2 regions of the Comamonas sp. w2-DMI genome follow, and region 1 is predicted to be linked to the other one. Evidence: predicted binding sites of a transcription regulator. Region 1 holds the regulator's gene; the other holds the start of a gene.
What was found. The regulator FNR, encoded in region 1, switches genes on or off when oxygen is low (the NO sensors DNR and NnrR bind a similar motif). The targets are predictions, from matches to a motif close to TTGATNNNNATCAA.

Region 1 (15,884 bases):
TCCACGGCCGTACCGCGCGGCGTGGGCGACAGCGTCACGGCGGGCAGCTACAACCTGGACGCCATGGTCGACATGCGCGTGGACAGCGTGGGCGAGGGCACGCGCTTTGCGCAGATCGTCGAGCTGATGGAAAGCGCCTCGCTGCAAAAGCCACGGTTGGCCCAGTTGGCCGACAAGGTGGCGCGCCCATTCCTGGTGGTCGTGCTGCTGGCCGCACTGGCTGCCGCCGTCTGGTGGTGGCCCTCGGATCCCGGCAAGGCCGTGATGGTGGCCGTGGCCGTGCTCATCGTCACCTGTCCCTGCGCGCTGTCGCTGGCCACGCCCGTGGCCATGCTCACGGCCGCCGGCACGTTGGCGCGCCATGGCGTGCTGGTGCGCAATCTGCAGGGTCTGGAGGCGCTGGCCGCCGTAGACACCCTGGTGTTCGACAAGACCGGCACGCTCACGCGCGACGGCCTGGTGCTGCGCGCCATGACGGCGGCACCCGGCCAGGAGCATGACGAGGTGCTGGCCCTGGCCGCACTGCTGGCCCGCCAGTCCATGCACCCTGTCTCCAGGGCGCTGGCCGCCGCGGCGCAGACAGCCGGATTGCCGGCCGGCCCGGCGTGCGGCTGGCAGCTGGATGCCGTGCAGGAGCAGGCCGGCGCGGGCCTGGATGCCTGGGTCGAGGCGGCAGGCGGGAGCGGACAGGGCATGCGGCCCCCGCGTCTGCACCTGCGCCTGGGTTCGGCCCGGCATTGCGAAGTGGCCGAGCTGGCCCCGCAGGAGCCCGGCCAGAGCGTGATGCTGGCCGAAGCCACGGAGCAGGGCTGGCGGGCGCTGGCGCAATTTCACCTGAGCGAGGACCTGCGCCCCGAGGCGGCACACGTGATCCGCGCGCTGCAGGCCGGCGGCGTGGCCGTGCAGTTGCTGTCGGGCGACCGTCCGGCCGCAGTGCATGCCGTGGCCCAGGCTCTGGGCGTCGTGCAGGCGCAGGGCGGCTGCACCCCCCAGGACAAGCTGGCGCAGATGCAGACCGCGCAGGCTGCCGGCCACCATGTGGCCATGGTCGGCGACGGCCTCAACGACGGCCCGGTTTTAGCTGGAGCGCATGTCTCTTTTGCGTTTGGCAAAGCAGTGCCGCTGGCACAATCGCGCGCTGACTTTGTCGTCCTGGGCGACAGTCTGGAGCTGGTGCTGCAAAGCGTGCTGCTCGCGCGCCGCACGCTGTCCGTCGTGCGCCAGAACCTGGGCTGGGCGGCAGCCTACAACGCGGTCTCGATTCCCCTGGCCCTCATGGGCTGGATGCCGGCCTGGCTGGCCGGCCTGGGCATGGCGGCCAGCTCGCTGCTGGTGGTGCTCAATGCCGCGAGGCTGGCCCGGCGCCTGCCTGTGGCGCATGCCGCCATGTCCACCGCCGCCACGGCAGGCGCGGGAGGCGCCTCGCCGGCTTTGGGCATGGCGGCCGCAGGTCCCCAAGGAGGCCGCTGATGGAAGTGCTGTACGTATTGATTCCGCTGTCCGTGGTGCTGGTGCTGGCCATCGTGGCCGCGCTCTGGTGGGCCGTGTATCGCGGGCAGTTCGAGAGCGTGGAACAGGAGGGGGAGCGCATTCTCCGTGACGATTGAGGTGGATCAAACAGCCTGAGAACAAACCAATGAACACTTTGCAAGCAATCTTAGAGGTGCCCGATGGAAGCTACGAATAACAATGCTGTCTATTACGACGACACCGTCGTGAGACAGTTCTCTATCATGGCCGTGGTATGGGGGGTGGTTGGCATGGCCGTGGGCGTGTTCATCGCGTCCCAGCTCGCCTGGCCGGAACTCAACTTCGGCATTCCCTGGCTGAGCTATGGCCGTCTGCGTCCGCTGCACACCAATGCAGTGATCTTCGCCTTCGGCGGCTGCGCGCTGATGGGCACCAGCTACTACGTGGTGCAGCGTACCTGCCAGACCAAGCTGTTCATGCCCAAGCTGGCCAGCTTCACGTTCTGGGGCTGGCAACTGGTCATCCTGGCCGCCGCCGTCAGCCTGCCGCTGGGCTATACGCAGGGCAAGGAATACGCCGAACTCGAATGGCCCATCGACCTGCTGATCGCGGCAGTCTGGGTGGCCTACGCCATCGTGTTCTTCGGCACCGTCGGCATCCGCAAGGTCCGGCACATCTATGTGGCCAACTGGTTCTATGGCGGCTTCATCCTGGCGGTGGCGCTGCTGCACATCGTCAACAGCGCGGCCATTCCCGCGGGCTGGATGAAGAGCTATTCGGCCTATGCCGGCGTGCAGGATGCCATGGTGCAGTGGTGGTACGGCCATAACGCCGTGGGCTTCTTCCTGACCGCGGGCTTCCTGGGCATGATGTACTACTTCATCCCCAAGCAGGCCGGCCGTCCCGTCTACTCGTACCGCCTGTCCATCGTCCACTTCTGGGCGCTGATCTTCACCTACATGTGGGCCGGCCCGCACCACCTGCACTACACGGCACTGCCCGACTGGACGCAGTCCGTGGGCATGGTGTTCTCGCTGATCCTGCTGGCGCCCAGCTGGGGCGGCATGATCAACGGCATCATGACGCTGTCGGGCGCCTGGCACAAGCTGCGCGACGACCCCATCCTGCGCTTCCTGATCGTGTCCCTGTCGTTCTACGGCATGTCCACGTTCGAAGGCCCGATGATGGCCATCAAGACCGTCAATGCGCTGTCGCACTACACCGACTGGACCGTGGGCCACGTGCACTCCGGCGCGCTGGGCTGGGTGGGCCTGATCACCATGGGTTCGCTCTACTACCTGATCCCGCGCCTGTTCGGCAAGACCAAGATGCACTCGGTGCCCGCCATCGAACTGCACTTCTGGATGGCCACCATCGGCATCGTGCTGTACATCGCCGCGATGTGGATCGCCGGCGTGATGCAGGGCCTAATGTGGCGCGCCGTCAATCCCGACGGCACGCTGACCTATACCTTCGTGGAAAGCGTGAAGGCGACCTATCCCTTCTATGTGATCCGTGTGACCGGCGGCCTGCTCTACCTGGGCGGCATGCTGGTGATGGCCTGGAATACCTGGAAGACCGCCATGTCCGGCCGTTCCGTCAAGGTAGCCGTGCCTGCCGCCGTGGCCCACGCCTGAGCATCGAGGAGCGCAAGCAATGTCTGAACACAACAATACGGCTCCCAAGAGCTTTTCCCACGAGAAGGTGGAGACCAGCAACTTCCTGCTGATCACGCTGATCCTGCTCGTCGTGGCCATCGGCGGCCTGGCGGAAATCGTGCCGCTGTTCTTCCAGAAATCCACGACCGAAGCCGTGGCGGGCCTCAAGCCCTACACGCCGCTGCAGCTGATGGGCCGCGACGTCTATCTGCGCGAAGGCTGCTACAACTGCCACTCGCAGATGATCCGCCCGTTCCGCGCCGAGACCATGCGCTACGGCCACTACTCGGTGGCCGGCGAATTCGTCTACGACCATCCCTTCCAGTGGGGTTCCAAGCGCACCGGCCCCGACCTGCACCGCGTGGGCGGCAAGTACAGCGACGAATGGCACCGCGTCCACCTGCACAACCCACGCGACGTGGTGCCCGAGTCCAACATGCCGGCCTATCCCTGGCTGGAGGCCAGCAAGGTCGACGACACCGCCGTGGCCCAGCGCATGACGGCGCTGCGCAAGGTCGGCGTGCCGTACTCCGACGAGGAGATCGCCGGCGCTGCCGAGCAGGTCAAGGGCAAGACCGAGATGGAGGCCGTGATCGCCTATCTGCAGGTCCTGGGCCGTGCCGTCAAGTAAGCCAGGGGGGAACCGGAAATGGATATCACCACCGTGCGCATCGTGGTCACGCTGGCATCGCTGGCGTGCTTCCTCGGCATCTGGTGGTGGGCATTTGCCCGCCGCAACCAGGCCCGTTTCGAAGAGGCGGCCCAGCTGCCTTTCCTGCAGGACTGAGTCCGCTCACATAACGAGAACATCCCATGAGTGATTTCATCAACAATTTCTGGTCGATGTATGTCGTCGCGCTCACGCTGCTCGGCATTCTTGGCTGTCTGCTGCTGCTCATCGTGGTGGCGCGCAAGAAGGTCGTTTCGGCGGCGGACAACACCACGGGCCATGTCTGGGACGAAGACTTGCGCGAGCTCAACAACCCCATGCCCAAATGGTGGATGGGGCTGTTCGTGATCACCGTCGTCTTCAGCCTGGCCTACCTGGCGATCTATCCCGGCCTGGGCAGCTACACCGGCAAGCTCGCCTGGAGCCAGACCGGCGCCTATGAAAAGGAAGTGGCCAAGGCCCAGGCGGACCTGGAGCCGCTGTATGCCAGGTTCACGTCCATGCCTGCCCAGGAGATGGCCAGGGACACGCAGGCCATGGCCATCGGCGAGCGCCTGTTCATGAACAACTGCGCGCAATGCCATGGCTCCGATGCGCGCGGCGGCAAGAGCTTCCCCAATCTGACCGACGGCGACTGGCTGCATGGCGGCACGCCCGAGAAGATCAGGGAAACCATCACCAACGGACGCATCGGCGTCATGCCGCCCATGGCCGCGGCGGTGGGGACGGCAGACGATGTGCGCAACGTGGCCCACTATGTGCTGAGCCTGTCGGGCAGCCCGCACGACTCCGTGCGCGCCTCGCTGGGCAAGTCCAAGTTCGTGGCCTGTGCCGCCTGCCACGGCATGGACGGCAAGGGCAACCAGGCCATGGGCGCGCCCAACCTGACCGACGACATCTGGCTGCACGGTTACGGCGAAGCCGCAATCATGAACATCGTCAACAACGGCAAGCAAAACGAGATGCCGGCCCAGAAGGAAAAGCTGACCGAAGCGCAGATCGCCGTGCTGGCCTCCTATGTGTGGAGCCTGTCGAACAAGAGCGGTGCTGCCCCGCAGTAAGCTCGTCTGAAAGGCGGTGCCGGCGGCGCCGCCTTTTTTGCGTTTGCATTTTCAGAAATTACAAAAATATTAAGGAACTGCCATGCAACCCGATCACGGCAAACCCCGCAAGGTGATCCCGATCACCCCCGTCGAATCCGAGGGCGGGCTCCACGAAGTGCCGATGTTCGTGTCCGAGCAGAAGGTCTATTCGCGCTCCGTCGCCGGATTTTTCTCGCGCTGGCGCTGGATCATGGTGTTCGCCACCCAGCTGGTCTTCTATGGCCTGCCCTGGCTCGACTGGGGCGAGCGCCAGATGGTGCTGTTCGACCTGGAGGCGCGGCGCTTCTATCTGTTCGGGCTGGTACTGTATCCGCAGGACTTCATCTACCTCGCTGGCCTGCTCATCATCTGCGCGCTGGCGCTGTTCCTGTTCACGGCCGTGGCCGGTCGGCTGTGGTGCGGCTTTTCCTGCCCGCAGACCGTGTACACCGAAATCTTCATGTGGATCGAGCGCAAGGTGGAGGGCGACCGCAGCGCCCGCATGCGCATCGACAAGAGCGGCTGGACCTTCGAGAAACTCTGGAAGAAGTCGCTCAAGCAGCTGCTGTGGATTGCGGTCTCGGCATGGACCGGATTCACCTTTGTCGGCTACTTCGTACCCATCCGCGAACTGGGCATGCAGCTGATGGCGCTGCAGGGCGGCTGGCAGATATTCTGGGTGCTGTTCTATGGCTTCGCGACCTACGGCAATGCCGGCTACATGCGCGAGCAGGTCTGCAAGTACATGTGCCCGTATGCACGCTTCCAGAGCGCCATGTTCGACAAGGACACCATGATCGTGAGCTACGACGCCGCGCGCGGCGAAGCCCGCGGCCCGCGCAGGAAGGGGGCGGATCACCAGGCCGAAGGCCTGGGCGACTGCATCGACTGCAAGCTGTGCGTGCAGGTCTGCCCCGTGGGCATCGATATCCGCAACGGGCTGCAGTACGAATGCATAGGCTGCGGCCTGTGCATCGATGCCTGCAACTCCGTCATGGACAAGATGGAATATCCGCGCGGCCTGATCCGCCTGACCACGCAGAATGCGATTGCGCGCGGCTGGAAGCATGTGCAGACGCTGCGCCGCATCTTCCGTCCGCGGGTACTCGTCTATTCGGCGGTGCTGCTGGCGCTGAGCGCAACCATGATCGCCAGCCTGGCGCTGCGCCAGCCCCTCAAGCTGGACGTGATCCGCGACCGCGCATCGCTCTCACGCATCGTGGCCGGCGGCAAGCTGGAAAATGTCTACCGCCTGCAGATCATGAATGCCACCGAGACCGAGCAGCGTTACCGCATCAGCGCCACGGGGCTGGACGGGCTGGAAGTCACGTCCGAAACCGAAGTTAGCGTCGGCCCGGCCGAGACGCGCGGCATTGCCGCACGACTGCAGATTCCGTATGGCTCCGCCGAACCTGGATCGCACACGGTGTACTTCAACGTGGATGCCGTCAACGCGGGCGCCGGCCGCGTGGCTGAAAAGGCCGTGTTCCTAGTGCCGCGCTGATGGCGCCGCCTGCCCTTGATTGCCATTGTTCCCGGAAGGCATTGCCGCAATGCCTTCCCCCTATCGAAAGAGGTCTTCATGTCCAACACTTCCCGAACCGCCGCGGGAGCTGCCCCTGGCGCCCATCCCGAGGATGGCAAGCCCTGGTGGCGCTTTCCCCATGTCTGGCTGGTCATCGGCGGCCCCGCCGTGGTGGTGGTGGCGGGCTTTGTGACGGCCTATATCGCCTTGCGCGCGCCGGATCCCGTGATCGACCCGGACTACTACCGCCATGGCGTGGAGATCAACAAGCGCCTGAGCGAGGCCGAGAAAAGCCAGGCCCCCGCGCTGACTGGTCGCAACCATGCGCTCACGCCCGCCGGAGACCACCCCACGGACCGCTGAGGCGGGGGCTTCCTCATGAATATGGCAAAAATAAGAGCGGCTTGCGCCTGAAAGCATTGGGCTTCAAAGGAGTTTGCTCTGGAACAGGAGATGAGGCATGTGCCAGCAGCTCCTGTTTTTGATAGCTTTCAGGGTTTCCCGCCTCGGGTAATGCCCGCGGCGGTCTTGCCTGGCGCCCGGGTTGCTGGCCAGAATGCAGCCATCGCATGAGAGCTTTCAGGAGAACAGCCCATGGTCGCTCAGCGCTGGATGTGGATTGCCTGGCCTGCGTTCCTCGCAGCCGCCGTGATGGAAATGCTGGTCTTTGCCTTTGTCGATCCGCTGGAGCTGCATCTGGCGGGCGAGCCGGTCGCCTGGTCGCGCAATGCCGTCTACACGGTGTCCTTCTTCGTGTTCTGGGGCGTGGCCATGTTCTCCAGCCTGCTGACCAGCCTGCTGGGCCGCAGCCTGGCCGAGCTCAACGGCGCCGCGATCGCGCGGCCGGCCCCCATCCGTCTGGCCGAGCACGACTGGCAGCCGGACTGAGCGGTTGCCAGAAGGCCAGGAAAAAAGCCCGCGGCGCAAGCCGGCGGGCTTTTGTTGGACAAACAGGGCCGCTCAGCTCTGGCACTGCTGGCTGTTGACGATGCGCTTCAGGGCCTCGGTATCCAGAATGCGCAGGTGGCGCTGCTTGACTTCCACAATGCCTTCCTCGGCGAACTTGGAGAAAGTGCGGCTCACGGTCTCGAGCTTGAGGCCCAGGTAGCTGCCGATTTCCTCGCGCGTCATGCGCAGCACCAGCTCCGACTTGGAAAAGCCGCGCGCCGACAGGCGCTGCACGAGGTTGAGCACGAAGGCCGCCAGGCGCTCCTCCGCGCGCATGCTGCCCAGCAGCAGCATCACGCCGTGCTCGCGCACGATCTCGCGGCTCATCACCTTGTGCACGTGGTTCTGCAGGGCCGTGACTTCGCGGGATAGTTCCTCCAGCTTGTCGAAGGGCATGATGCAGACCTCGGCATCCTCGAGCGCGACGGCATCACAGGTGTGGTGGTCGTTGACGATGCCATCCAGGCCGATGATCTCGCCGGCCATCTGGAAGCCCGTCACCTGGTCGCGCCCGTCCTCGGTGGCCACGCAGGTCTTGAAGAAGCCGGTGCGGATGGCGTACAGCGACGTGAAGGTCTCACCATTGCGAAACAGCAGGCTGCCGCGCTTGACCTTGCGACGTTTGGCCACGATGGCGTCGATGCGCTGCATCTGCTCGTCATCCAGGCCCATGGGCATGCACAGTTCGCGCAGGTTGCAGTTGGAGCAGGATGCTTTGATGGTCTGAAGGTTCATGGGCAAACGTCGGCGGCAGGGGCGGTGGCCCGTGCCGGCAAGTGACCTCGTCAATGGTAATGAGATGAATCAAATTGTGGCAGCACTTGCCTCGGCATCTCTTGATGTGCGTCAAGGACGGCTTTCTTGCTTTGGCGCACATTGCCGATATTCCGACCCCAATCATGCGCTTGCCATGCCGCTGCTGTCAGTGCCTTTTCCGACTGTACAGCGCTTGCGGGCATGAAACGCATCCTGCCAAGAAAATATGACCGCTGTCACGCCTGAGTTACTGAGCCGCTTTGACATACCCGGGCCGCGCTACACCTCGTTTCCCACGGCCGACCGCTTTGTCGAAGCCTTCGGTACCGAGGACTACATTCTTGCGCTGCAGCAGCGCAAGGCACAAGCGCCGTTCGGCGCCACGCGGGCCCTGCCGCTGTCGCTGTATGTGCATGTCCCGTTCTGCGATTCGCTGTGCTACTACTGCGCCTGCAACAAGATCATCACCAAGCACCACGAGAAGGCCGCCGAATACCTGGACTACCTGGCGCGCGAAGTCGACCTGCACACCCGGCACTGCGGCAGGGGCCAGCCCGTGAGCCAGCTGCACCTGGGCGGAGGCACGCCGACCTTTTTCTCCGACGACGAGCTGCGCCGCTTGATGGAGCTGCTGCGCGGGCACTTCCGCCTGGAGGCCGGCGGAGAGTATTCGATCGAGGTCGATCCGCGCACCGTGAGCAACGAACGCCTGGCCGCGCTCAAGGCACTGGGCTTCAACCGGCTGAGCTTCGGCGTGCAGGACTTCGATCCCGAAGTGCAGCAGGCCGTGCACCGCGTGCAGCCTGCCGAGCAGGTGTTCGCTCTGGTGCAGGAGGCCCGCCGCCTGGGCTTTGCCTCCATCAATGTGGACCTGATCTACGGCCTGCCCAGGCAGTCCTCCGAGTCCTTTGCGCGCACGCTGGAGCAGGTCAACGCGCTGCGCCCCGACCGCATCGCGCTGTATGCCTATGCCCATCTGCCCGAGCGCTTCAAGCCGCAGCGGCGCATCGTCTCCGCCGAGCTGCCGCAGGGCGCGGACAAGATCCGCATGCTGTCGGGCGCCATCGAGGCTTTCATGGGCGCGGGCTATTGCTATGTGGGCATGGACCATTTCGCGCTGCCCGAGGATCCGCTGGCCGTGGCCAAGCGCCAGGGCCGGCTGCACCGCAATTTCCAGGGCTACAGCACCCAGCCCGACTGCGACCTGATCGCACTGGGCGTCTCGGCCATCGGCAAAGTGGGCGCCACCTACAGCCAGAATGCCAAGACGCTGGAAGAGTATTACGACGCCCTCGACAGCGGCCAGCTGCCGGTGGTGCGGGGTCTGGCGCTGTCGCGCGACGATCTGGTGCGCCGTGCGGTCATCATGTCCATCATGTGCCAGGGCGCCGTGCTGTTCGAGCCCATGGAGCAGGCCTGGCTGCTCAATTTCCGCGAGTACTTCGCTGCGGAGATGCAGGCCCTCAAGGAGATGGAGGGCAACGGCCTGGTGGAACTCGGCGAGGAGGGCTTCCAGGTCACCGCGCTGGGCTGGTTCTTCGTGCGCGCAGTAGCCATGCTGTTCGACCGATATTTGCAGGCCGACCGGAACAGGGCGCGATTTTCGAGGATCATCTAGCGCATGCTGCTATCGCTGGTCTGGACCGCTTTGATCATGGGGCTCGTGGGTGGGCCCCATTGTCTTGTCATGTGCGCTGCGCCTTGCAGCGTGGTGACCCGCGGCCAAGCCGCGCACGAGGCGCCGGTGCGCGTCCACGGCCGGCGCAGCCGGCGCTGGCTGCGCGCAGGCCTGTTCCATGCAGGCCGGGTGGCCGGCTATGCGACGCTGGGCGCCGCAGCCGCCATTGCCATGGAGAGCCTGTCCTGGCTGACCAGCCAGACCACGGCGCTGCAGCCTTTCTGGACCCTGCTCCACGTGGCGATGATGGGCTGGGGCCTGGCCATGATGGTGCAGGCGCGCCAGCCGGCCTGGCTGGAGAATGCCGGCCGCGCCGCTTGGCGCCGCGTACAGCCCTGGGTGTCCGCGCCCAGCGGCAGCCTGGCCGCCGGCTATCTCTGGGCGCTCATGCCCTGCGGCCTGCTGTATTCGGCCGTGCTGGTGGCGGCGCTCAGCGGCGGCGCTTGGCAGGGCGCGCTGTCCATGGCGGCGTTTGCCGTCGGCGGCGGGCTTTGGCTGGTGGGCGGTCCGCTGGCGTGGCGCCTGGGCCAAAAGCGCCTCAACGCCGTCCGTACCCAATGGGGCACCCGCCTGGCCGGCCTCATGCTCGTGGGCGTCGCAATTTGGGCTTTGTGGATGGATTTGGTCTACAGACCCAGCCTTTGGTGCCGATAGACAGGATGTGACGCTGTTGGAGTCACAGGTTCTGTGCGTGGCTTGTGGGCGAAAGTGCGCGCGATATTGCGCAAGCAGGTTGCAGAACTCAGCATAATGCAACGTCTTCTTCTGTATGGGTGTGTGTGAATCATTCGGTAGTTATTGATATCGGGCAGGTCCGGGTCGGCATGTATGTCCAGTTGGACGTAGGCTGGCTGGTCCATCCCTTTCTGGTCAATAACTTCAAGATCACGTCCCAGAAGCAGATCCAGGCGCTCAAAGGTCTGGGCCTGCAATCGGTACGCTACGTGCCCAGCAAGAGCGATGTCGCCAGCCTGCCGGCCGGGCCGGCCCAGCCCGAGGTTCCTGCGCCCGAGCCTGCTGAGGCCAGCGCGCCTGCAGCCGAAGCCAAGCGCTCGGTGGATGCGTGGCGTTACCGGATCCGCTCCTGCGAGCAGCGCTTTGTGCAGGTATGCAGCGACTACGAATTGCTGGAGCGCACTGCGCAGCCGTCGCCCGCGCAGGCACGGGTGGTGAGCGAGGAGCTGGTCGACAGCTGCCTGGCCGAAATCGATCAGGCCAAGGACGTGGTGCTGCACCTGCTGTCCGAGCAGATTCCCGATGCGGCCGGATCGCATTCGGTCAATGTGAGCGTGCTGTCGCTGCTGCTGGGGCGAACCCTGGGCATGGCCGGCCAACCGCTCAGGAACCTGGGGCTGGCGGCCCTGCTGCATGATGTGGGCAAGCAGGTGCATCCGCCGGCCTGGGGCATCCATGGAATGAACGTGCACCAGCGCGCGGAGGGAAGTGCCGAGCGCGTGCGCTACGAGATGCACGTGGGCGAATCGGTGGCGATCACGGAGCGTATGGCACTGCCTGCCGATGTCTCCCATATCATTGCCCAGCACCATGAATGGGCGGACGGCACGGGATTCCCGCTGCGCCTGGTGGCGGCCGACCTGGAACGCAGCGGCCAGATCCTGTGCCTGGTCAACGGCTACGACCGCCTGTGCAACCCGCTGGATACCAGCGCGGCGCTGACGCCCCATGAAATCCTGGCCCTGCTCTACAGCCAGTACCGGGAGAAATTCCTGCCCGAGGTGCTGACGGCTTTTGTGCGCATGATGGGTGTCTATCCGCCGGGATCGCTCATAGAACTCAACGACGGCCGGTTCGGCCTGGTCACGTCGGTCAACTCCGCCTATCCGCTCAAGCCTTCCATCATGGTCCATGATCCGGGAGCCGTCGACGGGCCGCTGCTGCTGCTGGAGCTGCAAGCGTCGCCGCAGCTGGGCATACGGCGCGGGCTCAATCCTTCGCGCCTGCCGCGCAAGGTGCTGGATGCGCTGCTGCCGCGCCAGCGGATCTGCTATTACTTCGAAAAAGGCTCGGGCGTGGGCCCGGCGAAGACCCTATGACGATGCAGCGACTGAACGTCATCCAGCCTTCGATGGCCTATGCCATGCTCGATGCCCTGCAGGAAGCCTTGTGGCTGCTGGATGCGCGGCAGCTCACCGTGGTGTATGCGAATGCGGCCAGCCAGTCGCTGACGGGCTTCGATGCCGTCCAGATCCGAGGCCAGCCCGTGCAGGTGCTGGCAGGCACGCCGTTGCAGCAGGCATTCTGGAGCGATCCACTCAACTGGCAGGCCGGCGCGCCGTTTCTTACGCAGATACGCCGGGCCGATGGCCAGCTGATTCCCGTGGAGATGAAGGTCTCGCCGCTGACGGCGCAAGCCGATGGCGTGCTGGTGCTGAGCATGCTGGACCGGCGCGAGCAGGCCCAGCACGAAGCCGAGCTGGAAAGCCTGCTGTCCGAACTGCGCGCTACGCTGGAATCCGCCGCGGACGGCATGCTGGTCTGCACGCTGGAGGGCAGCATACGGGCCTTCAACCACCGCTTTGCCGACCTGTGGCAGCTGCCGATCTCCTTTCTGACCCAGGGCGACGATGCAGCCATCCTGGCCCATATGACGGCCCAGGTCGTCAATGGCGAGACGGAGTTCCGCAACCTGATCACGGCGCCCGAGCAGGCCATGATCGAAACCTCCGACGTGCTGGAGCTGGTCAACGGCACCGTGGTGGAGCGCCGCTCGGTGCCCCAGCTGTGCCGCGGCGTGCCGACCGGGCGCATCTATTCATTCAGGGACATCACCGATGCGGCGCAATCCGCGGCCGACTTGCGGCTGGCGGCGCGCGTGTTCGAGTCCAGCCTGGACGGCATCTTCATTGCCGATGCCGTCCACCGGATCGTGCGCACCAATCCCGCCTGCGTGCGCCTGCTGCAGGGCGTGCAGGCACAGGGCCAGACCGTGGCGGCATTGTTCGAATCGGACACCGGGCCCGTGGAAGCGCTGGGCGAATGGGCCCGTGCCAGATGGGAGCAGGGCGGCTTCTGGGAAGGCAATCTGTGGCTGAAGCTGGCCGACGGCCGGCGCTGCGCCGTCTGGCTGTCATGGGTGGCGCTGCGCGATGCGAGCGACGAAATCGTGCAGAGCATAGGCTTCATGCGCGACATGACGCAGCAGTACATGGACCAGCAGCGCATCGAGCAACTGGCCTATAGCGATCCGCTGACCGACCTGCCCAACCGGCTGGCCCTGTCCATGCGTGTCGAGGCTGCCATTGCCGAAGCCCGCATGACGGGCTCGGTGCTCAGCATCCTGTTCGTGGACCTGGACCGCTTCAAGATCATCAACGATTCGCTGGGCCACGAGTTCGGCGACCGCGTGCTCAGGCTGGTGGCCCAGCGCCTGAGTGCCCTCATGCGGGCCGAGGACATGCTGTGCCGCCTGGGCGGCGACGAGTTCGTGATTTGCCTGCAGGGCTGCGACGCGGAGCGGGCCGCGGCCGTGGCCGAGCGCATTCTGCGCGAGATGCAGCAGCCGTTCATGCTGGACGGCCTGGGCTTTTCCGTGCAGTGCAGCATCGGCGTGGCGCAGTTCCCCACCGACGGCCTGACGCTGGACGAGCTGATCCGCCAGGCAGATATCGCCATGTACCGGGTCAAGGAGCGCGGGCGCGGCAATTTCAGTTTCTACCAGCCGCAGATGAGCGCAGGCCTGCTGTCGCGCATGAAGCTGGAACATGCCATGCGCCAGGCGCTGGACAAGGGTCACATGGCGATCTACTACCAGCCGCAGGTGCATATCGAGACCGACCGCATCGTGGCGGCCGAAGCCCTGATGCGCTGGACCGACCCGGAATTCGGCGTGGTGTCGCCGGCCGTCTTCATTCCGCTGGCCGAGGAGTCGGGCTATATCGTGACGCTGGGAGCCTGGGTGCTCGAGCAATCGGTGCAGGAGGCGGCGCGCTGGTACTTCCAGGGCACGCCGCTCAAGGTCTCGGTCAATGTCTCGGCGCTGGAATTCAGGCAGCCCGACTTCGTCGAGCGCCTGCTGCAGGTCCTTCAGCGCAACGCGCTGCCGGCCCAGTGGCTGGAGCTGGAGCTGACGGAGAGCATTCTGCTGACCGATGCCCAGGAGATGGCGCTGCGCGTGCGGCAGATCGCCGAACTGGGCGTGGGCCTGGTGATCGACGACTTCGGTACGGGCTACTCCAGCATGGCCTATCTCAAGAAGCTGCCTATCTCCAAGATCAAGGTCGACCAGAGCTTTGTGCGCGGCCTGCCCGAGGATGAGGAAGATCGCGCCATCGTCGCGGCCGTCATCAGCATCGGCCAGGCGCTGGGCGTGGAAGTCGTGGCCGAAGGGGTGGAAACCGGCGAGCAGTGCGCGGCCATCTACAACATGCGGGGCAGCTATTTCCAGGGCTATCTGTGCGCGCCGGCGCTGCCGCCCGAGCAACTGCTGCAGCGCCTGAAGGCGCAGCATGAGCAGGGGGTGGGGGCCGTGGCCTACAGCCAGTCCCTGGAGTTGTCCATGGACGCGAATGCCGACGGCGCCGGAATGGCCGGGTCGCGTCAGTAGCGCAACAGCGCTCCGTGGCGCAGATGCATGAAAAAACCCGATGTGCGTTCGCACACCGGGTTGGAATGGGTGTCTGCAAGTATTCCACCGGACCGTCATCCTGAACCGGGGGTTCAGGGGGGCAAGGGCAGCCTGACGTTGGGTTCATCTGACGCGAGACGATCACGCTCACCAGGCAATGTACCAAGCCCGAGCTCAATGAGCATTGGTTCAAGGAAATATAAAGTCCGGCAGGCTTGCAGACGATGCCTATTTTAAAGCCTGTGCCGGCCGCTTCTCGGCTTTGCACCCATTTTTCCGCAGTGCTTTCAGTTTTTCACAAAACATGAACGGATAATCTGCCGGTTCGGGCAGGGCGTCTGCCTGGGCGCCCTGGCTGCTTGTCACTGCATCGCGCGAGGCCTACAGCAGCTTGGCGTCGCTTTCCAGTGCCTGGTCCAGGCGCAGCACCAGCTGCTCGGCCAGCGCCTGCTGGCGCTGTTGCTCGGCCAGGGCTTCGGGCGAGATCTCGGGCACCTGCGGTGCAGGCTGCTCTTCCTGGGCCATGGCCTGCATCTCCGCGTGGGCAGCCGCCATCTGGGCATGCTGGATGTCGCGGTCCAGCACATCGAAGGCCATGTTGAGCGCGGCCAGGACGGCGACGCGCTCGCGCGAGCGCACCTTGCCGCTGTCGCGGATGCGGGTCATGGCTTCATCCACGCGGCGCACGGCTTCCAGCACGCGCTCTTCTTGGCCATCGGGGCAGGTCAGCACATAGCTTTGCTGCAGGATCTGCACTTCAATCTGCTTCATGGGCGTTGGTGGCGGTGTCTGTGGCGATTGGGAGTGGGGAAGGTGACGGCGTCACTCCCCCTGGTTGGCGGGCAGGCGTTCGATCAGCGCATCCACGCGCGCGCGGGCCGCTTGCAGCCGCGAGCGCAGGGAATCGCGCTCCTGAGCCAGGGCGGCCACTTGTTCGGTGAGCAGCGCGTTGGTGCGCTGCAGTTCATCGTGGCGAACCAGCAAACGCTCTACGCGCTCCGCAATGAGATCGAGGGAGGACTGGTGGGTCATAGACTCTGCCATTGTAGGTCTTGCTGTCGGTAAGTATCCGATCAATTGATGCAGGAGTGGCGCACCTGTGCGAGGTGCAAGAGCACGGCACTTGGTTATTCGTGCGTGCTCTCCCAAAATCGTAGCGCGCTGCGCAAGTTCCATCTGGATAAAGGGCATTTTTAACGTAAATATTCGTCACACCGTTGACGGGCAGGGCGCTCCCGCCTCGCTACAATGCGCGGCTGTTGGTGCTCGGGGCTGCTTTTCTGCGGCTCCAGTTCAACGGGAAGCAGGGAGGTGATGGCCGCGGTACGCGGCCCGCCGTGCCTGCGCTGCCCCCGCAACGGTCAGCGAATGGATGGCAAAGCCGGCTCTACCGGCCGGCCCGTCCCCTTTTCCATCACGGCCACTGGCGCATGGCGCTGGGAAGGCCTGCAAAAGGACGATTCGCCCAGCCCGGATACCGGCCAACACCGTGGATGCATCCAGCCGCCCCGG
Region 2 (15,884 bases), on a different contig from region 1:
GCGTCCCGACCTCTACGGCAAGACGGGCACGACCAATGACTCCGTGGATGCCTGGTTTGCCGGCTTCCAGCCCACGCTGGCGGCCGTATCCTGGATCGGCTACGACACGCCGCGCAACCTGGGCTCGCGCGAAACCGGCGGCGGCCTGAGCCTGCCGATCTGGATCAGCTTCATGCAGCATGCGCTCAAGGGCGTGCCGGTGGCCGAGATGCCCGTTCCGCCCGGCGTGGTCAGCATGGGCGGCGATTGGTACTACGAGGAAAATGCCCGCAACGGCGGCGTCACCAGCCTGGGCATGGAAGGCAGCGACACCAATGCGGCCGCCGGAGCCACTCCGCCGCCGCCGGCCGAGGAACGCAGCCGCATCCTGGACCTGTTCCGCAACTGATCACGGACAGCCAGATGCAAGAAAGCCTGCTCCCTGCGAGCAGGCTTTTTCATTTTCCGGCCAGACTCCCACGCCGCCCACGGCTGGCAGCGGAGTCAGAGCGCCTTGAATTCGAGCTTCAGGCCGGATTGCTCCGTGGCATAGCTGCTCAGGTTGGCAAAGAACTCGCCGGCGCCCTTGGTGTCCACCCAGGCATTCTGCGCGACATCGAAACGGTAATGGAAGCCGCCGGCCCGGGCCGCCAGCCAGATCTCGTGCAAAGGCTTTTGCTGATTGATCACAATCTGGCTGCGGTTGCCAAACACCAGGGTCACCATGCCGCCCACGCGCTGGGCATCGATGTCGGCATCGGTTTCGTCGTTGATGCGGTCGCAGCATTGCTCCACAGCCAAAAGCAGCTGCTCCGCGCGGTCCAGGTATTCAAGGTCAGTCATTACAATTCGCACATGTTGAAAGCCCCTCAAATTCTAGTCAGGAGCATTGCCCTTGCGGCCTGTGCGGCGTCCCTGGCCCTGCTGGCCGGCTGCGGGCAGAAGGGCCCGCTGTTCCTGCCCACCGATCCGGCGGCCCGCGACCGTGCAACGCTGCCCGAGTCGCTCGGCATCTCCCGCAAGCCTGCCCCCGCGACCCAGCAGATGCCCCAGGACGATACACCGGCAGATATGCCGGCCGATGCCGACGCCCCGGCCAAGCCCTGATCGCGGCTGCCGCCGGCGCGGTGTGCGCCGGTTGATGCAGGTCAATGCCGTCTGCGGGTTTGCCCCCTAGAGTGCGGGCATCTTGTCCTTTGGCAAACCCGCCATGCCCATAGAGCTCTACCGCGATAAGCACCACATCTGCCTGATGTTCACCGACCTGATCGAGGAAGACGGTCAGGCCATCCAGGCCAACCAGTTCCTGATCGTGGACCATGGCATGGGCGCCATCATCGACCCGGGCGGCAACCTCGCGTTCAACGAGCTGTTCATGGGCATGTCGCGCCACTTTCCGCCGCAAAAGCTCGCCTACCTGATCGCCTCGCACGCGGACCCGGACATCATCGCCTCGCTGGACCGCTGGATGACTTCCACCCAGGCCCAGCTCGTCATCTCGCGCATCTGGGAGCGCTTCGCACCGCACTTCACCAAAGTGGGCAAGACGGAGAACCGCGTCATCGGCGTGCCCGATGCCGGCGGCCGGCTGCCGCTGGGCAACAGCGAACTGCTGCTGCTGCCGGCCCATTTCCTGCATGCCGAGGGCAATTTCCACTTCTACGACCCCGTCAGCCGCATCCTTTTCACGGGCGACCTGGGCGTGTCGCTCACCACCGGAGCCCAAGCGCAGCGCCCGGTCACCGACCTGATGCCGCATATCGCGCGCATGGAAGGCTTTCACCGGCGCTACATGGTCTCCAACAAGATCCTGCGGCTGTGGGTACAGATGGCGCGCCAGCTGCCGATCGACATGATCGTCCCCCAGCACGGGGCGCCCATCATGGGCCAGCAGGCCATAGCCGACCTGTTCAACTGGCTCGAAGGCCTGCAGTGCGGCATCGACCTGTTCGACCAGCGCGCCTACCAGTTGCCCACCGCCCAGATCGATCCTGCCACGCGCCAGGTGCGGCCGCCGCTGCGGGCCGTGGCCGGCGCCTAAGCGTGCGGCCGGTCAGGCCGGCCTTGCCCGGGCCGGGCGCATCGCCTGCCAGACACGCCACAGCATCAGCAGGCCGAGGATGGCCGCATAGAGCGCCACCTCGGCAAAATTGTTCTTGCCCGCACGCATCCAGAAAAAGTGCAGCAACGCCAGCGGCACGACCCCATAGACGGCGCGGTGCAGCCACTGCCAGCGCCTGCCGCCCAGGGCCTTGAGCACGAACTTGGGAGAGGTCGCGGCCAGCACCGTGAGCAGCAGCCAGGTCAGAAAGCCCACGAGGATGAAGGGCCGCTTGGGAATGTCGGCCACGATATCGTCCCACTCCAGCCCCATGTCGAACCAGGCATAGCACAGCAGGTGCAGGCAGGCATAGAAGAACACGTACAGACCGAGCATGCGCCTAAAACGCGCCAGCACCGGCAGGCCGAAGAACTGGCGCAGCGGCGTGACGGCCAGGACGATGCACAGAAAGCGTAAGGTCCAGTCCCCGGTTTTGCGCAGCAGCGCTTCCGCAGGGTTCGCGCCCAGCGTATTGGCCACGGCGCCATTGAGCAGCCAGGCAAAAGGCAGCAGGCACAGCACGAACAGCAGCGGCTTGACCCAGGGCCGCAGCAGCTGCTTTTGCAAGAACGCGCTCATGATCTCCTCGCGCCGCGACAGCGGCTTTGCGGGATGGGATGCAAGGGAAAGGCCCCCCGCTCGCAACACCGCAGCAATAGCCGCAGCGCTATTGCGAGGACTTGCAACGCCGCAGACTGCCCGTCACCCGGGCGGCCGCGAAGCCACTGTCCCGAAGGGCTGGAGCGTTGCCAACGCGGCTGCGTAGAGATCATGAGCAGTTCTAAGGCCCGCATCAGTAGAACTTCTTCAGATCCATGCCCGCGTAGAGCTGCGCCACCTGGTCGCCATAGCCATTGAACAGCAGCGTCTTGCGCTTTTTGGCGAACAGGCCGTCCTCGCCGATGCGCCGTTCCGTGGCCTGGCTCCAGCGCGGATGCGGCACATCGGGATTCACGTTGGAATAGAAGCCGTACTCGTTGCGAGCAGCCTTGTTCCAGGCCGTTCCAGGCTCCTTGTCGGTCAGGCGTATGGCCACGAGGCTCTTGGCGCTCTTGAAGCCGTATTTCCACGGCACCACCAGCCGCAGCGGCGCGCCGTTCTGGTTGGGCAGCACCTCGCCGTACATGCCGAAGGCCAGCAGCGTGAGCGGATGCATGGCTTCGTCCAGGCGCAGGCCTTCGGTATACGGCCAGTCCAGCACGCGGCTGTCCAGGCCGGGCATCTGCGCCTTGTCGGCCAGGGTGACGAACTCCACGTACTTGGCGCTGCCCAACGGCTGCACCTTCCTGAGCAGTTCGGAGAGCGAATAGCCTATCCACGGAATCACCATGGACCAGCCCTCCACGCAGCGCAGCCGGTAGATGCGCTCCTCCTGCGGCGCCAGCTTGAGCAGCGCATCGATATCGAGGGTCTGGGGGTGCTGCACCAGCCCTTCGACCTTGACGGTCCAGGGCCGGGGCTTGAGCGTGTGCGCATGGCGGGCCGGGTCGCTCTTGTCCAGGCCGAACTCGTAGTAGTTGTTGTAGCTCGTGGCATCGGCGTAGCTGGTCGTTCGCTCCATGCTCACGGCGCCCGCCACCTTGCTCGGTGCGCCGACCAGGGCCGCCAGCTTGCCGGGCCGCTCGGTGGCCGCCATGGCATCGCGGGCGGCCCAGCCGGCCAGCACGGCACCGGCCGCGCCGCCCGCCATGGCCTGCAGCAGCGCGCGGCGCTGCTGGTATACGGATTGCGGCGTGATCTCGCTGCTCAGACGATGTTGAAAGCCCTGGCTGTGGTCACGTATCAGCATTGCGCAACTCCGTGGATGAGGTGGGGAAGCCCGCCATCATGCCGGCATGGCATGAAACGACGAAGCCGCTGCAGCTTCAGACAGCGGCCGGGCCGGCAAAGTTCCTTGGCAACGCCCGGCAATATGAAAAAAGGAGCTGCCTGCGCTTTCCAATTCATGATATCGAAGGGATTTCACCTCGATATCCATGAAGTGGAGGCGCCAGCAGCTCCTTTTTTGGAAGCAACCTGCGTCTTACAGTTCGCCGTAGCTGTGCAGGCCCGAGAGGAACATGTTCACGCCCAGGAAGGCAAAGGTCGTCACCACCAGGCCGGCCAGCGCCCACCAGGCCGACACCGTGCCGCGCAGCCCCTTCATGAGGCGCATGTGCAGCCAGGCCGCGTAGTTGAGCCAGACGATGAGCGCCCAGGTTTCCTTGGGGTCCCAGCTCCAGTAGCCGCCCCAGGCCTCGGCAGCCCACAGCGCGCCCAGCACCGTGGCGATGGTGAAGAAGGCAAAGCCCACGGCAATGGCCTTGTACATCAGGTCGTCCAGCACCTCGAAGGACGGCAGGCGGGTGGCGATGCGCTTGCGGCCCAGCAGAATGCCGGCCACGATCAGCGCCGAGATGCCGAAATACACCATCCAGTAGCTGCTGCCCTTGTCGGCGGCCCCCTGGCGGAACACGATGGGCTCGAAGCACAGCACCACGCCCAGCAGCCACAGCGGCGCGAGCTTGTACCAGCGGGTTTCGCCGGCCTGCTGCTTGATCAGGTAGGCAAAGGCCACCATGGCCGACAGGGCGAAAGTGCCGTAGCCGATGAAGTTGGCCGGCACGTGCAGCTTCATCCACCAGCTCTTGAGCGCCGGCACCAGCGGCTGGATCTCGTAGGCCTGGCGCTCCACCGTGTACCACAGCAGAAAGCCCACGGCCGCGCTGACCACCAGCATCACGAAGCCGCCGAGCGCACGCGTCCCGTAGTGCTCCTCGAAGTACAGGTAGAAGATGGCCGTCATCCAGCAAAACAGCACGAACACCTCATAGAGGTTGCTGACGGGAATGTGGCCGATGTCCGGCCCCATCACGTAGCTCTCGTACCAGCGCACCATGGTGCCGATCAGGGCCATGGTGACGGCCAGCCAGACCAGGCGCGATCCCAGCAGCGACATGGTGGAGCTTTCGCCCTTGGCGAACATGCCGATCCAGTAGAACACGGTGCTGATGAAGAACACCACGCTCATCCACAGGATGGCGGACTGGCTGGACAGAAAGTACTTGAGGCCGAACACGGTTTCCGAGCGCGCCAGATCGGCTCCCTCCGGCCCCTGGTACAGGCCGATGGCCAGCAGCGCCATCACGGCCACCCCCAGCATCAGCGCGCGCAAGGGGCGCCAGAACCAGCCCAGCCAGATCATGCAGGGGATGGAGGCCAGCAAAATGCCTTTCTCGTACACGTCCATATAGGCCGCGTAGCGCTGCAGCGCATAGCCCAGGCCCACGGCCACCACGACCGCGAACAGCCAGTCCAACCAGTTGCGGCGCGCGAAATAGCCTTCGTTCAGAGTCAGGGTCGTGTTCGTTCTTGTCGTGACGGTGTTCATACCGAACCTCCGGATGTCTTCTTTTCCATGGGCTTGGCCCCGATCAGCTTGTCGGCCAGCATGCCGAACTCGCGGTCGCCGTCCAGGGTCTTGCGGTTGGTGGACAGGGCCATGCTGGCGTGGCAGCCGCCATCGCGCGGCGTCAGCCAGATCCACAGGCGCCGGTCACGCACGTACAGCATGGCGAACACGCCGATGATCAGCAAGGCGCAGCCCAGATACACCACGTTCTTGCCAGGGGCTCGCGCCACCTGGAACACGCTGGCCTGCACCTGCTTGAAGTCCTGCAGCATGAACACCAGCGGCACGGGATAGAACTGGGCATCGCTGAGCGAGAACACCGCCTGGGTCATGAAGGCCTGCGTCTTTTCGCTGGCGTCCAGGGGCTTGTGGCCCGCCTGCTCGCGCACCTGCTGCGCCAGCTCGAACAGCACGCCGTTGAGGATGCGCACCAGCACTTCGCCGGCACGCTCGCGCTCGGCCTCGGGCACGTTGGACTCCATGAAATCCGACAGCGCCTGCAACCCGCCCAGCAGCTTGCCGTTCGGGCCCTTGCGCTGGCCCTCGCCCTTGCCCGCGAACAGCTCCAGCGCCTTGAGCGCCGACTGCGTCAGCGGTTCGGCCAGCTCGGGCCGGGAAGCATCCACGGCCTTCTTCACATAGGCGCGCGCGGCCTTCTCGCCCATGGCGGGATCCTGCATGGCGGTGCGCAGGCGCATGAAGGTGTCCAGCGTGCCTTCGGGATCGGCGGGGATGCGCAGATAGCGCATCGGGTCGGCCTGGTTCTCGCGCAGGCCCAGCAGGAAGACCGGCTGGCCGTCGCCCATGTCCACGGGCAGCATGTAATTCTGGAATTCGCGCGCCTGGCCGGCCGCGTCGCGCAGCTTGTAGCTCACGCTGGGGCCGATGTTGCGCAAATCCTTTTTGCCATTGGTCTTGTGGGCCGCCCCCAGCCGGTCCTCGATGGACTGCTTGAGGTTGACCTTGCGCACATCGGCGCCCTGGCTGTTGTTGTCGCCGAAGTTCTCCACGTTGATGGTGCGCAGGCCCGTGAATTCCAGGGTGACCTTGTCCTGGCGGCCATCGGCGCCTTGCTTGGTGAAGACCGTGGAGCTGCCGATCATGCCTTCGACATCGAAGGCCTTTTCCGCGCTGTCCAGCGGCACGGCATGCAGCTTGACGGTGGAGCCGCCGTCGTCGAAGCTGGACTGGTAGATCTCCACGCCCTTGTAGCTGGCCGGATGGTTGACCTCCACGCGCTTTTCCAGCTTCTCGCCGGTCTCGCGGTCGTGGATCACGATGTCGCTGGCAAACAGCTTGGGCATGCCCGTGGAGTAGTACTCCACGATGAATTTCTTGAGCTCCACCGAAAACGGCAGTTCCTGCAGCAGGATGCCGTCGGACTGGCTCAGGATGGCCGTGCCCGACTGCGTGCCTTCGGACACCATGAGGTTGCCCCGGAAGGTGGGGTTGCGCGGCGACAGGCGGTGCTCGGGCGCCACGTCCGAGATCATGCCGCCGCCGGTATACGGCGTCTTGCCGCCCAGCAGCATCTGGGCGCGCACGATCAGGTCGCCGTCGAACAGACCGCCCAGGCAGATCAGGATGATGGCGCAGTGCGCCGCGATATAGCCGAGCTTGTTGACCGCACCGGCCTTGGCAGCCAGCATCCAGCCCGTGCCCGGACCGGCGGCCGTGTCGCGCTGCTGCAGCTTCACCTTCCAGCCGCCCGAGGCCAGTTGCTGGCCCAGGCGCCGGGCCGCCTCTTCCGTGCTGCCCGGCACATCGCCTTCGGCGCGGTGGTGGAAGGCCTTGAGGCTTTGCTCGCGGATGTTTTCCTTGTAGGTGCGGATGTCAGCCAGGTATTTGGGCGCGTGGCGCGCCACGCACAGCGACGTGCTGACCACCAGGAAGGCCAGGATCAGCAGAAACCACCAGGCGCTGTAGACCGCGTTGAGCTTGAGCGCGAGGAACAGTTGGGCCCAGAAGGGACCGAACTGGTTCACATAATTGGCCAGCGGCTCGTGCTGCTTGAGCACGGTGCCGATCACCGATGCAATGCAGATCACCGTGAGCAGCGAAATCGCAAAACGCATGGACGCCAGCAGCTCCATGGTCGCGCGCACGGACGGTGAGCGGGAGGAGTCGCGTTCGCGGAAAGGGATGTCTGACATGAACGACCGAAAAATGCCCGAATGAAAAAATGCCCCGCGTTCCCCCTGGCGTGTGGCCGCCGCCCGAGAGGCCGCCTTGGCCTTGGGCGGCCCGGCGGCAAAAAAAGGCGGGCCCTCTGCTTGCGCGATGGGCCCGCCTGACTTTGGGATGTTGAAGCCGTGAAAGTTCCCCGGGGTTTACCCCAGGACACTTCTCCAATGAACGAAAGCTTTAACGCAAGCCAGCAATATAGTCTGCCACGGCCTTGATTTCACGGTCGTTGAGCTTGGCAGCAACCTGGGCCATGGGAATGCTATTGGCGCGCGTGCCGTCGCGGAATGCCGCCAGGGTCTTGACGGTGTAGTCCGCATGCTGGCCCGCCAGGCGCGGATACTGGGCGGGTATGCCTGCGCCGTTGGGGCTGTGGCAGCCCGCGCAGGCCGCGATATTGCGGTCCTGGATGCCGCCGCGGTAGATACGTTCACCCAGGGTCACAAGATCTTTGTCTTTGGAAAAGCCATTCTTGGGCTTCTGGGCATGCAGCCAGGCCGAGACATTCTGCATGTCGGCATCGCTGAGCGTGGCGGCCATGCCCTTCATGACCGGATCGTTGCGCTTGCCGTCCTTGAACTCGCGCAGCTGCTTGACCAGGTATTCGGGATGCTGGCCCGCCAGCCTGGGCTGCAGCGGTACCGTGGAATTGCCGTCGGCTGCATGGCAGGCCGCGCAGACAGCGCCGTAGCTGGCTTCGCCCTTGGCGAGATCGACCTTGGTGGCTGTGGCCCCGGCGGTGGCGGGCGTTTCCCCGGCCGAAAAAGCGGGGAAGGCAGGTGCTGCGAAAATAGCAGCCGTCAGCAACGAGGCAAGCAACTTCATATCAAGGGGCTAGGTCTATTGTTGAGAGCGCGAATCCGGCCGATTCTACAATGGGCCTCCCTGAAATAGATACCGTCATGACCCATGCTTCCCCGGATACAGCTGCCGGAAAAACACAATCCTTGATCGACAGCAAGCTTGCCATGGGCTGGATGCACACCGCGCGGTTTTTCACCACCGCGGCCCAGCTCCACCAGCTCCCGACCGTCGAGGTTCCCGAAATCGCCTTCGTGGGCCGCTCCAACGCGGGCAAGTCCACCTGCATCAATACGCTGACCCAGCAAAAGCAGCTGGCCTTCGCTTCCAAAAAGCCTGGCCGCACCCAGCACATCAACCTGTTTGCCCTGGGCAAGCAGGGCGTGACCGATGCCGTGCTGGCCGACCTGCCCGGCTACGGCTACGCGGCCGTTTCGCGCTCGGACAAGGAACGCTGGCAGCGCGTGATGCTCAACTACCTGATCAGCCGCGAAAGCCTGACCGCCGTGGTGCTGCTGTGCGACCCCCGCCTGGGCCTGACCGAGCTGGACGAAGCCCTGCTCGAAGCCATCCGCCCGCGCGTGGAGCAAGGACTGAAATTCCTGATCCTGCTGACCAAGGCCGACAAGCTCACGCGCGCCGAACAGGCCAAGGTGCTGTCCATCACCAGGCTCAATGCGGGCGGCGGCGAGGTGCGCATGTTCTCGGCGCTCAAGAAGCAGGGCGTGGATGACGTCGCCCAGCTGCTGTGGCACTGGTGCCATCCCGAAGGCCTCCCGCCCGCCGCCGTCGCCGATGCGACGCCGGCTGCTGAAGAACCTCAGCAAAAATAGCTTCCAGCGCTTGATGTGCAAGCGCTGGAAGCTATGAATAGGAGAGCTTCATGATCAGCGTTTGCACGCATTCCCTGTCCAACGGCATAGAACTGGAGTGCCGCAGCAGCGGCCAGACAGGCCAGCCGCTGCTGCTGTTCCTGCACGGTTTCCCCGAGGGCGCCTTCATCTGGGACGAGCTGCTGGAGCATTTCGGCGGCCGCTACCGCTGCGTGGCACCGAACATGCGCGGCTACGGGCGCTCCAGCCAGCCCGAAGATGTGGGCGACTACCGCGCCAAGCTGCTGGTCGACGACCTGAAGGCGCTCATACAGCTGGAAAGCCCCGGGCAGCCGGCTGCCTGCGTGATCGCCCACGACTGGGGCGGCGCCGTGGCCTGGGGGCTGGCCAACCGCCACCCGGAACTGCTGCAGCGGCTGTTCATCCTCAATTCGCCGCATCCCGGCACCTTCTTGCGCGAACTGCAGAGCAATCCCCGGCAGCAGGCAGCCAGCCAGTACATGCACTTCCTGCGCCGTCCCGATGCGCCACGGCTGCTGGCCGAAAACGACTGGCAACGCATGCTGGGCTTTTTCCAGACCCGCCAGGGCGGCATGCCCTCCTGGATGACGCCGCAGCTTCAGGCGCAATACAAACAGCACTGGAGTCTGGGCGTGCACGGCGCCTGCATGTACTACGCGGCCAGCCCGCTGGCTCCGCCCCGCCCTGGCGACAGCGAGGATGCATTGCACGACATCCGCGGACTCACGCTGCCGCCCGAAATGCTGCACATTCCCGTGCCCACGCGCATTCTCTGGGGCGACCAGGATCTGGCACTGCAGCCCGCGCTGCTGGACGGTCTGGAGCAATGGGTGCCCCAACTGCAGGTGGAGCATGTCGGCAATGCCAGCCATTGGCTTGTGCACGAGCAGCCCGAAACCGTCGTCCGGACCTTGCAGGAATTTCTGGCAGAGCCTGCAAAAAAGTGAGCTGGCAGCGCCTGATGCACAAGCGCTTCAGCCAGTTTTCACTCAAATCCTTTATGGGGCATACAGCGAAGGCTCGCCGTCGGGCCGCGTCTTGAAGCGTTTGTGCACCCAGTAGTACTGGGCCGGCATGGTCAGGATGGCGGCCTCCAGCTCGCGGTTCATGCGCGCCGTGTCGGCCACATGGTCGTCGGTAGGGAAGTTCTCCCATGCGGGCGTCAGCTCGGCCACATAGCCATCGGGCGTCATGCGGTTGTAAAGCGCCACCACCTTGGCCTTGCCCAGCCGGGCAAAGCGCGACAGCGACGGGATGGTCGCGGTGTTCTGCACGGCGAAGAAGGGCACGAACACCGAATCGTTCTTGCCATAGTCCATGTCGGGCAGCAGGTACAGCAGGCCGCCCTTGCGCAGGCAGGAAATGATGGGCTTGACGCCGTCGGCACGGTTGAGCATGCGCACATTGCCGAAGCGCTGGCGGCCGGCCATGAACCAGGCATCCAGCGCCGGATCGGGGTTGGTCGCATAGATGGAGGTGAACTCGCGGCTGGTATTGAGCGGCAGCGCCAGTCCGCCCGCATCCATGCTGTAGAAGTGCGGTGCGAACACGATCGTGGCCTCGCCGCCATCGAGCTCATGGACGGCGCCGGTCAGCTTCACGCGGCTTCTGACCAGTTCCTCGGAGCCGAACCACAGCCAGCTGCGGTCCAGAAAGGTCTGGCAGAACACCTCGAAGGTCTCTTTCGCCCAGGCCCTGCGCTGGGTTTCGGGCACCTCCGGAAAGCACAGCTCCAGATTGCGCAGCGCAATCCTGCGCCGCTGGCCCGCCAGCACATAGAGCACGCGGCCCACCCACTTGCCCAGACCGCGCAGCACGGGCAGCGGCAGCCTGGCCAGCACATGCATGCAGCCGATGGCAATCCGGCTGGCGCTCATACGCTCTCCCCCTGGGCCTGCGGTGTCTGCAGGCTTTCCGCACGCGGCTGCTTGTAACGGCCATACCCCCACAGGTATTGCTGCGGGCATTGGCGGATGGTGGCCTCCATGGCCGCGTTGATCTGCTGCACGGCAGACTCCAGCGTTTGAGAAGTGGGCACAGGCAATTCCTCCAAATACAGCGTATAGCCCCGCCCCCAGGGCAAACGCTCACACCGGGCCACGATGACGGCGGCCCCGGTCTGCAGCACCAGGCGCGCCGCGAGCGTCATCGTATAGGCTTCGCGCCCGAAGAACGGGGACCAGATGCCCAGGCCCTGCGGCGGCACCTGGTCGGGCAGCAGCCCCACGGCCGATCCCTGGCGCAGGGCCTTGATCATCTGCCGCACGCCCGACAGCGTGGTCGGCACGGCCTGCACGCCGGGCCGGTTGCGTGCGGTTTCCAGGATCTGGGCCAGCCAGCCCTGGCGGGCCGGGCGGTACAGCACCGTGATATCGCCATGCTCGGCGGCCCAGCGCCGCGCCGCATCCTGCACCGACATCTCGAAGCAGCCGAGGTGCGGCGTGAGAAACACGATGCCCTTGCCGCGCGCAAAAGCGCCTTGGCGCATTCCTCGTTGACCATGGTGCACGGCGGCAGCTGCCCCAGCCAGATGCGGGGCATCTCGAACACCATGCGGCCCGCATGCCCGACGGCCGCGCGCACCTGGCCAAAGCGATAGCCGGCCTGGGCGGCATTGGCGGCAAAGCGGCGCCGGTACGTCGGAGACAGGGCAAAAACCAGCCATCCCATGACTGCGCCCAGCGAGTGCAATAGCCACAAAGGCAGCGCAGCAAAGAGTCGAAACAGGGAAGGCATTAGAATTGGGGAGTCGCTGAGTTAAATGAGCAACTTGCAGAGCGACGTTAAATAAGTTCTGCTAAAGCGTTCGCCAGAGCTTCTTGAGCTTGGGCAGCGCCCACTAAAAAGCTGGAACAAGGAGTTTATTCAATGGCGAGCGATTTTCTGTTCACCTCGGAATCGGTATCCGAAGGCCATCCCGACAAGGTGGCGGACCAGATCTCCGATGCGATTCTGGACGCTATTTTCACCCAAGACCCGCATAGCCGCGTGGCTGCAGAGACACTGACCAACACCGGTCTGGTGGTATTGGCGGGCGAGATCACCACCGGTGCCAACGTCGACTACATCCAGGTCGCGCGCGACACCATCAAGCGCATCGGCTACGACAACACCGAATACGGCATCGACTACAAGGGCTGCGCCGTGCTCGTGGCCTACGACAAGCAGAGCCAGGACATCGCCCAAGGCGTGGACAAGGCCAGCGACGACGAACTGAACATCGGCGCCGGCGACCAGGGCCTGATGTTCGGCTATGCCTGCGACGAGACGCCCGAGCTGATGCCCGCGCCCATCTACTACGCCCACCGCCTGGTGGAGCGCCAGGCCCAGCTGCGCAAGGACGGCCGCCTGCCCTTCCTGCGCCCGGACGCCAAGAGCCAGGTGACCATGCGCTATGTGGACGGCAAGCCCCACAGCATCGACACCGTGGTGCTGTCCACCCAGCACAGCCCCGACCAGTCGGAATCGGCCACCAAGATGAAGGCCTCGTTCACCGAAGCCATCATCGAGGAAATCATCAAGCCCGTGCTGCCCAAGGAGTGGCTGCAGGAAACCAAGTACCTGATCAACCCCACCGGCCGCTTCGTGGTCGGCGGCCCCCAGGGCGATTGCGGCCTGACCGGCCGCAAGATCATCGTGGACACCTACGGCGGTGCCTGCCCCCACGGCGGTGGCGCCTTCTCGGGCAAGGATCCGACCAAGGTGGACCGTTCGGCCGCCTACGCCGCGCGCTACGTGGCCAAGAACATCGTGGCCGCCGGCCTGGCCCGCCAGTGCCAGATCCAGGTCAGCTACGCCATCGGCGTGGCCCGCCCCATGAACATCACGGTCTACACCGAAGGCACGGGCGTGATCCCCGACCACGAGATCGCCAAGCTGGTGGCTGCGCACTTCGACCTGCGTCCGCGCGGCATCATCGAGATGCTGGACCTGCGCCGCCCGATCTACAGCAAGACCGCCGCCTACGGCCATTTCGGCCGCGAAGAGCCCGAGTTCACCTGGGAACGCACGGACAAGGCAGCAGCGCTGCGTGCAGCTGCCGGCCTGCGGGCCTGACGCACAAGCGCCTCCATCAGCAAAGCCGCCCGGCCACCGCCGGGCGGCTTTTTTCATGCCCTGCCTGTTGGGCACAGGCCTATGGAACGTGCGGCAAGCAAGGGTTATCCCTTAAGCAAAATCCCATAGCTTGTCAATTCCTTGCAGGCTTACCTTCATACACTGCGCGAATGGGCAGGGCATGCCCGAGGCAGGCCCGGAAAGCAGCCTGCACAGGTCCGGGCGAAGCCGCAATCGCCTTGGCTCCGGCCCGCACCTGTGCACGCCGCTTGCCGTTGACGCCCATTCCAAGTGAAGTCGTCAAACCAAGGAACTCACATGCAGCAACAAGAGAAAAGCTGGTCGAGTCACGCAGGCTGGATTGCGCTGGCCATCGCGGGCGCCGGCTGCCTGGGCGTGGTCGCCCTGCGGCGGGGCGAAGCCATCAACGCCATCTGGCTGGTGGCCGCGGCCGTCAGCATCTATCTCGTGGCCTACCGCTACTACAGCCTGTTCATCGCCACCAAGGTGATGGGCCTGGACCCCCACCGCGCCACGCCCGCGGTGCTCCACAACGACGGCCTGGACTATGTGCCCACCAACAAGCACATCCTGTTCGGCCACCACTTTGCCGCCATTGCCGGCGCCGGCCCGCTGGTAGGGCCTGTGCTGGCCGCGCAAATGGGCTACCTGCCCGGCACGCTGTGGCTGATCGCCGGCGTGGTGCTGGCCGGCGCGGTGCAGGACTTCATGGTGCTGTTCATCTCCACGCGCCGCAACGGCCGCTCGCTGGGCGAGCTGGTGCGCGAGGAAATGGGCCAGGTGCCCGGCACCATCGCCCTCTTCGGCGCCTACATGATCATGATCATCATCCTGGCCGTGCTGGCGCTGATCGTGGTCAAGGCCCTGGCCGAGAGCCCCTGGGGCATGTTCACCGTGATGGCGACGATTCCGATCGCGCTGTTCATGGGCGTGTACATGCGCTACATCCGCCCGGGCCGCATCGGCGAAATCTCCATCGTCAGCCTGGTCCTGCTGCTGCTGTCCATCTGGGCCGGCGGCAAGGTGGCGGCCAGCCCCGAATGGGCCCCGGTCTTCACCTTCACCGGCATCCAAATCACGTGGATGCTGATCGGCTACGGCGCCGTTGCCTCGCTGCTGCCCGTATGGCTGCTGCTGGCGCCGCGCGACTATCTATCAACCTTTCTCAAGATCGGCACCATCGTCGGCCTGGCCCTGGGCATTCTGTTCGTGGCGCCGCAGTTCAAGATGCCTGCGCTCACGCAGTTCGTCGACGGCACGGGTCCGGTCTGGAAGGGCAGCATGTTCCCCTTCCTGTTCATCACCATCGCCTGCGGCGCGGTATCGGGCTTCCATGCGCTGATCTCCTCGGGCACCACGCCCAAGCTGCTGGACAACGAGGTCAACGCCCGCTACATCGGCTACGGCGGCATGCTGATGGAATCCTTCGTGGCCATCATGGCCATGGTCGCGGCCTGCGTGATCGAGCCCGGCGTCTATTTCGCGATGAACAGCCCCGCGGCCCTGGTGGGCAGCGATGCGCAAAGCGTGGCCGCGGCCGTGAGCCAGTGGGGCTTCCACATCACGCCCGAGCAGCTCAACCAGGTCGCCAAGGACGTGGGTGAGCACACCATCCTCGCGCGCGCCGGCGGCGCGCCCACGCTGGCCGTGGGCATTGCCTTCATCCTGCATCAGGTGCTGCCGGGCGAGGACACCATGGCCTTCTGGTACCACTTCGCCATCCTGTTCGAGGCGCTGTTCATCCTGACGGCCGTGGATGCCGGCACGCGCGCAGGCCGCTTCATGCTGCAGGACCTGCTGGGCAACTTCGTGCCCGCGCTCAAGAAGACCGACTCCTGGGGCGCCAACATCGTCGGCACCGGCGGCTGCGTGGCCATGTGGGGCTGGCTGTTGTACCAGGGCGTGGTCGACCCGCTGGGCGGCGTGAACACGCTGTGGCCGCTGTTCGGCATCTCCAACCAGATGCTGGCCGCGCTGGCACTGATGCTGGGTACCGTGGTGCTGGTCAAGATGAAGCGCGGCCGGTACGCCTGGGTCACGGCCCTGCCCGCGGCCTGGCTGGTGCTGTGCACCTCGGCCGCCAGCCTGATCAAGCTGTTCGACGCCAATCCCGCCGTGGGCTTCACCAGCCTGGGCAGGAAGTACAGCGAGGCCGTCGCCTCGGGCCAGCTGCTGGCACCCGCCAAGAGCATGGAGCAGATGAAGGCCATCGCCTTCAACGCCTATACCAATGCCACGCTCACAGCCATCTTTTTGCTGGTGGTGCTAAGCGTCCTGGTCTACTCTGTCAGGGTCTGCCTGCAGGCGCGCAAGCACAGCGGCCGCACCGACAGGGAAACGCCATTCCAGCCCATGCCGGCATCGGCGGGCAGCGCCTGAAACGCCAGGAGATGAGCATGTTCAATCTGCAACAGCTGAAGCAAGCCGGAAGCTATCTGGGCCAGGCCGCCCGCATGATGGTGGGCATGCCCGACTACGGCACTTATGTGCGTCATAT

Region 2: a site for FNR is predicted at 1,118-1,131, ahead of V8Z74_RS00895 (oxygen-binding di-iron domain-containing protein). Genes of this name have one in related genera too.

Annotation. Positions count from the first base shown of each region.
Region 1 covers NZ_JBANEL010000003.1:217,780-233,663, forward strand. The annotation lists gene V8Z74_RS05500 (heavy metal translocating P-type ATPase) at 1-1,470, shown strand, start outside; gene ccoS (cbb3-type cytochrome oxidase assembly protein CcoS) at 1,470-1,607, shown strand; gene ccoN (cytochrome-c oxidase, cbb3-type subunit I) at 1,671-3,107, shown strand; gene ccoO (cytochrome-c oxidase, cbb3-type subunit II) at 3,127-3,759, shown strand; gene V8Z74_RS05520 (cbb3-type cytochrome oxidase subunit 3) at 3,778-3,915, shown strand; gene ccoP (cytochrome-c oxidase, cbb3-type subunit III) at 3,942-4,859, shown strand; gene ccoG (cytochrome c oxidase accessory protein CcoG) at 4,942-6,384, shown strand; gene V8Z74_RS05535 (FixH family protein) at 6,463-6,768, shown strand; gene V8Z74_RS05540 (hypothetical protein) at 7,000-7,293, shown strand; gene fnr (fumarate/nitrate reduction transcriptional regulator Fnr) at 7,366-8,088, opposite strand; gene hemN (oxygen-independent coproporphyrinogen III oxidase) at 8,336-9,727, shown strand; gene V8Z74_RS05555 (sulfite exporter TauE/SafE family protein) at 9,731-10,441, shown strand; gene V8Z74_RS05560 (cyclic di-GMP phosphodiesterase) at 10,567-11,841, shown strand; gene V8Z74_RS05565 (sensor domain-containing protein) at 11,838-14,351, shown strand; gene V8Z74_RS05570 (cell division protein ZapA) at 14,754-15,143, opposite strand; gene V8Z74_RS05575 (hypothetical protein) at 15,195-15,404, opposite strand; cobalamin riboswitch at 15,616-15,872, shown strand.
Region 2 covers NZ_JBANEL010000001.1:198,182-214,065, reverse strand. The annotation lists gene V8Z74_RS00910 (penicillin-binding protein 1A) at 1-388, shown strand, start outside; gene cyaY (iron donor protein CyaY) at 484-822, opposite strand; gene lptM (LPS translocon maturation chaperone LptM) at 835-1,086, shown strand; gene V8Z74_RS00895 (oxygen-binding di-iron domain-containing protein) at 1,190-2,020, shown strand; gene msrQ (protein-methionine-sulfoxide reductase heme-binding subunit MsrQ) at 2,033-2,647, opposite strand; gene msrP (protein-methionine-sulfoxide reductase catalytic subunit MsrP) at 2,874-3,869, opposite strand; gene ccsB (c-type cytochrome biogenesis protein CcsB) at 4,104-5,450, opposite strand; gene V8Z74_RS00875 (cytochrome c biogenesis protein ResB) at 5,447-7,624, opposite strand; gene V8Z74_RS00870 (c-type cytochrome) at 7,836-8,480, opposite strand; gene yihA (ribosome biogenesis GTP-binding protein YihA/YsxC) at 8,558-9,289, shown strand; gene V8Z74_RS00860 (alpha/beta fold hydrolase) at 9,340-10,257, shown strand; gene V8Z74_RS00855 (lysophospholipid acyltransferase family protein) at 10,309-11,187, opposite strand; partial or broken gene V8Z74_RS00850 (lysophospholipid acyltransferase family protein) at 11,184-12,046, opposite strand; gene metK (methionine adenosyltransferase) at 12,179-13,366, shown strand; gene V8Z74_RS00840 (carbon starvation CstA family protein) at 13,685-15,766, shown strand; gene V8Z74_RS00835 (YbdD/YjiX family protein) at 15,784-15,884, shown strand, end outside.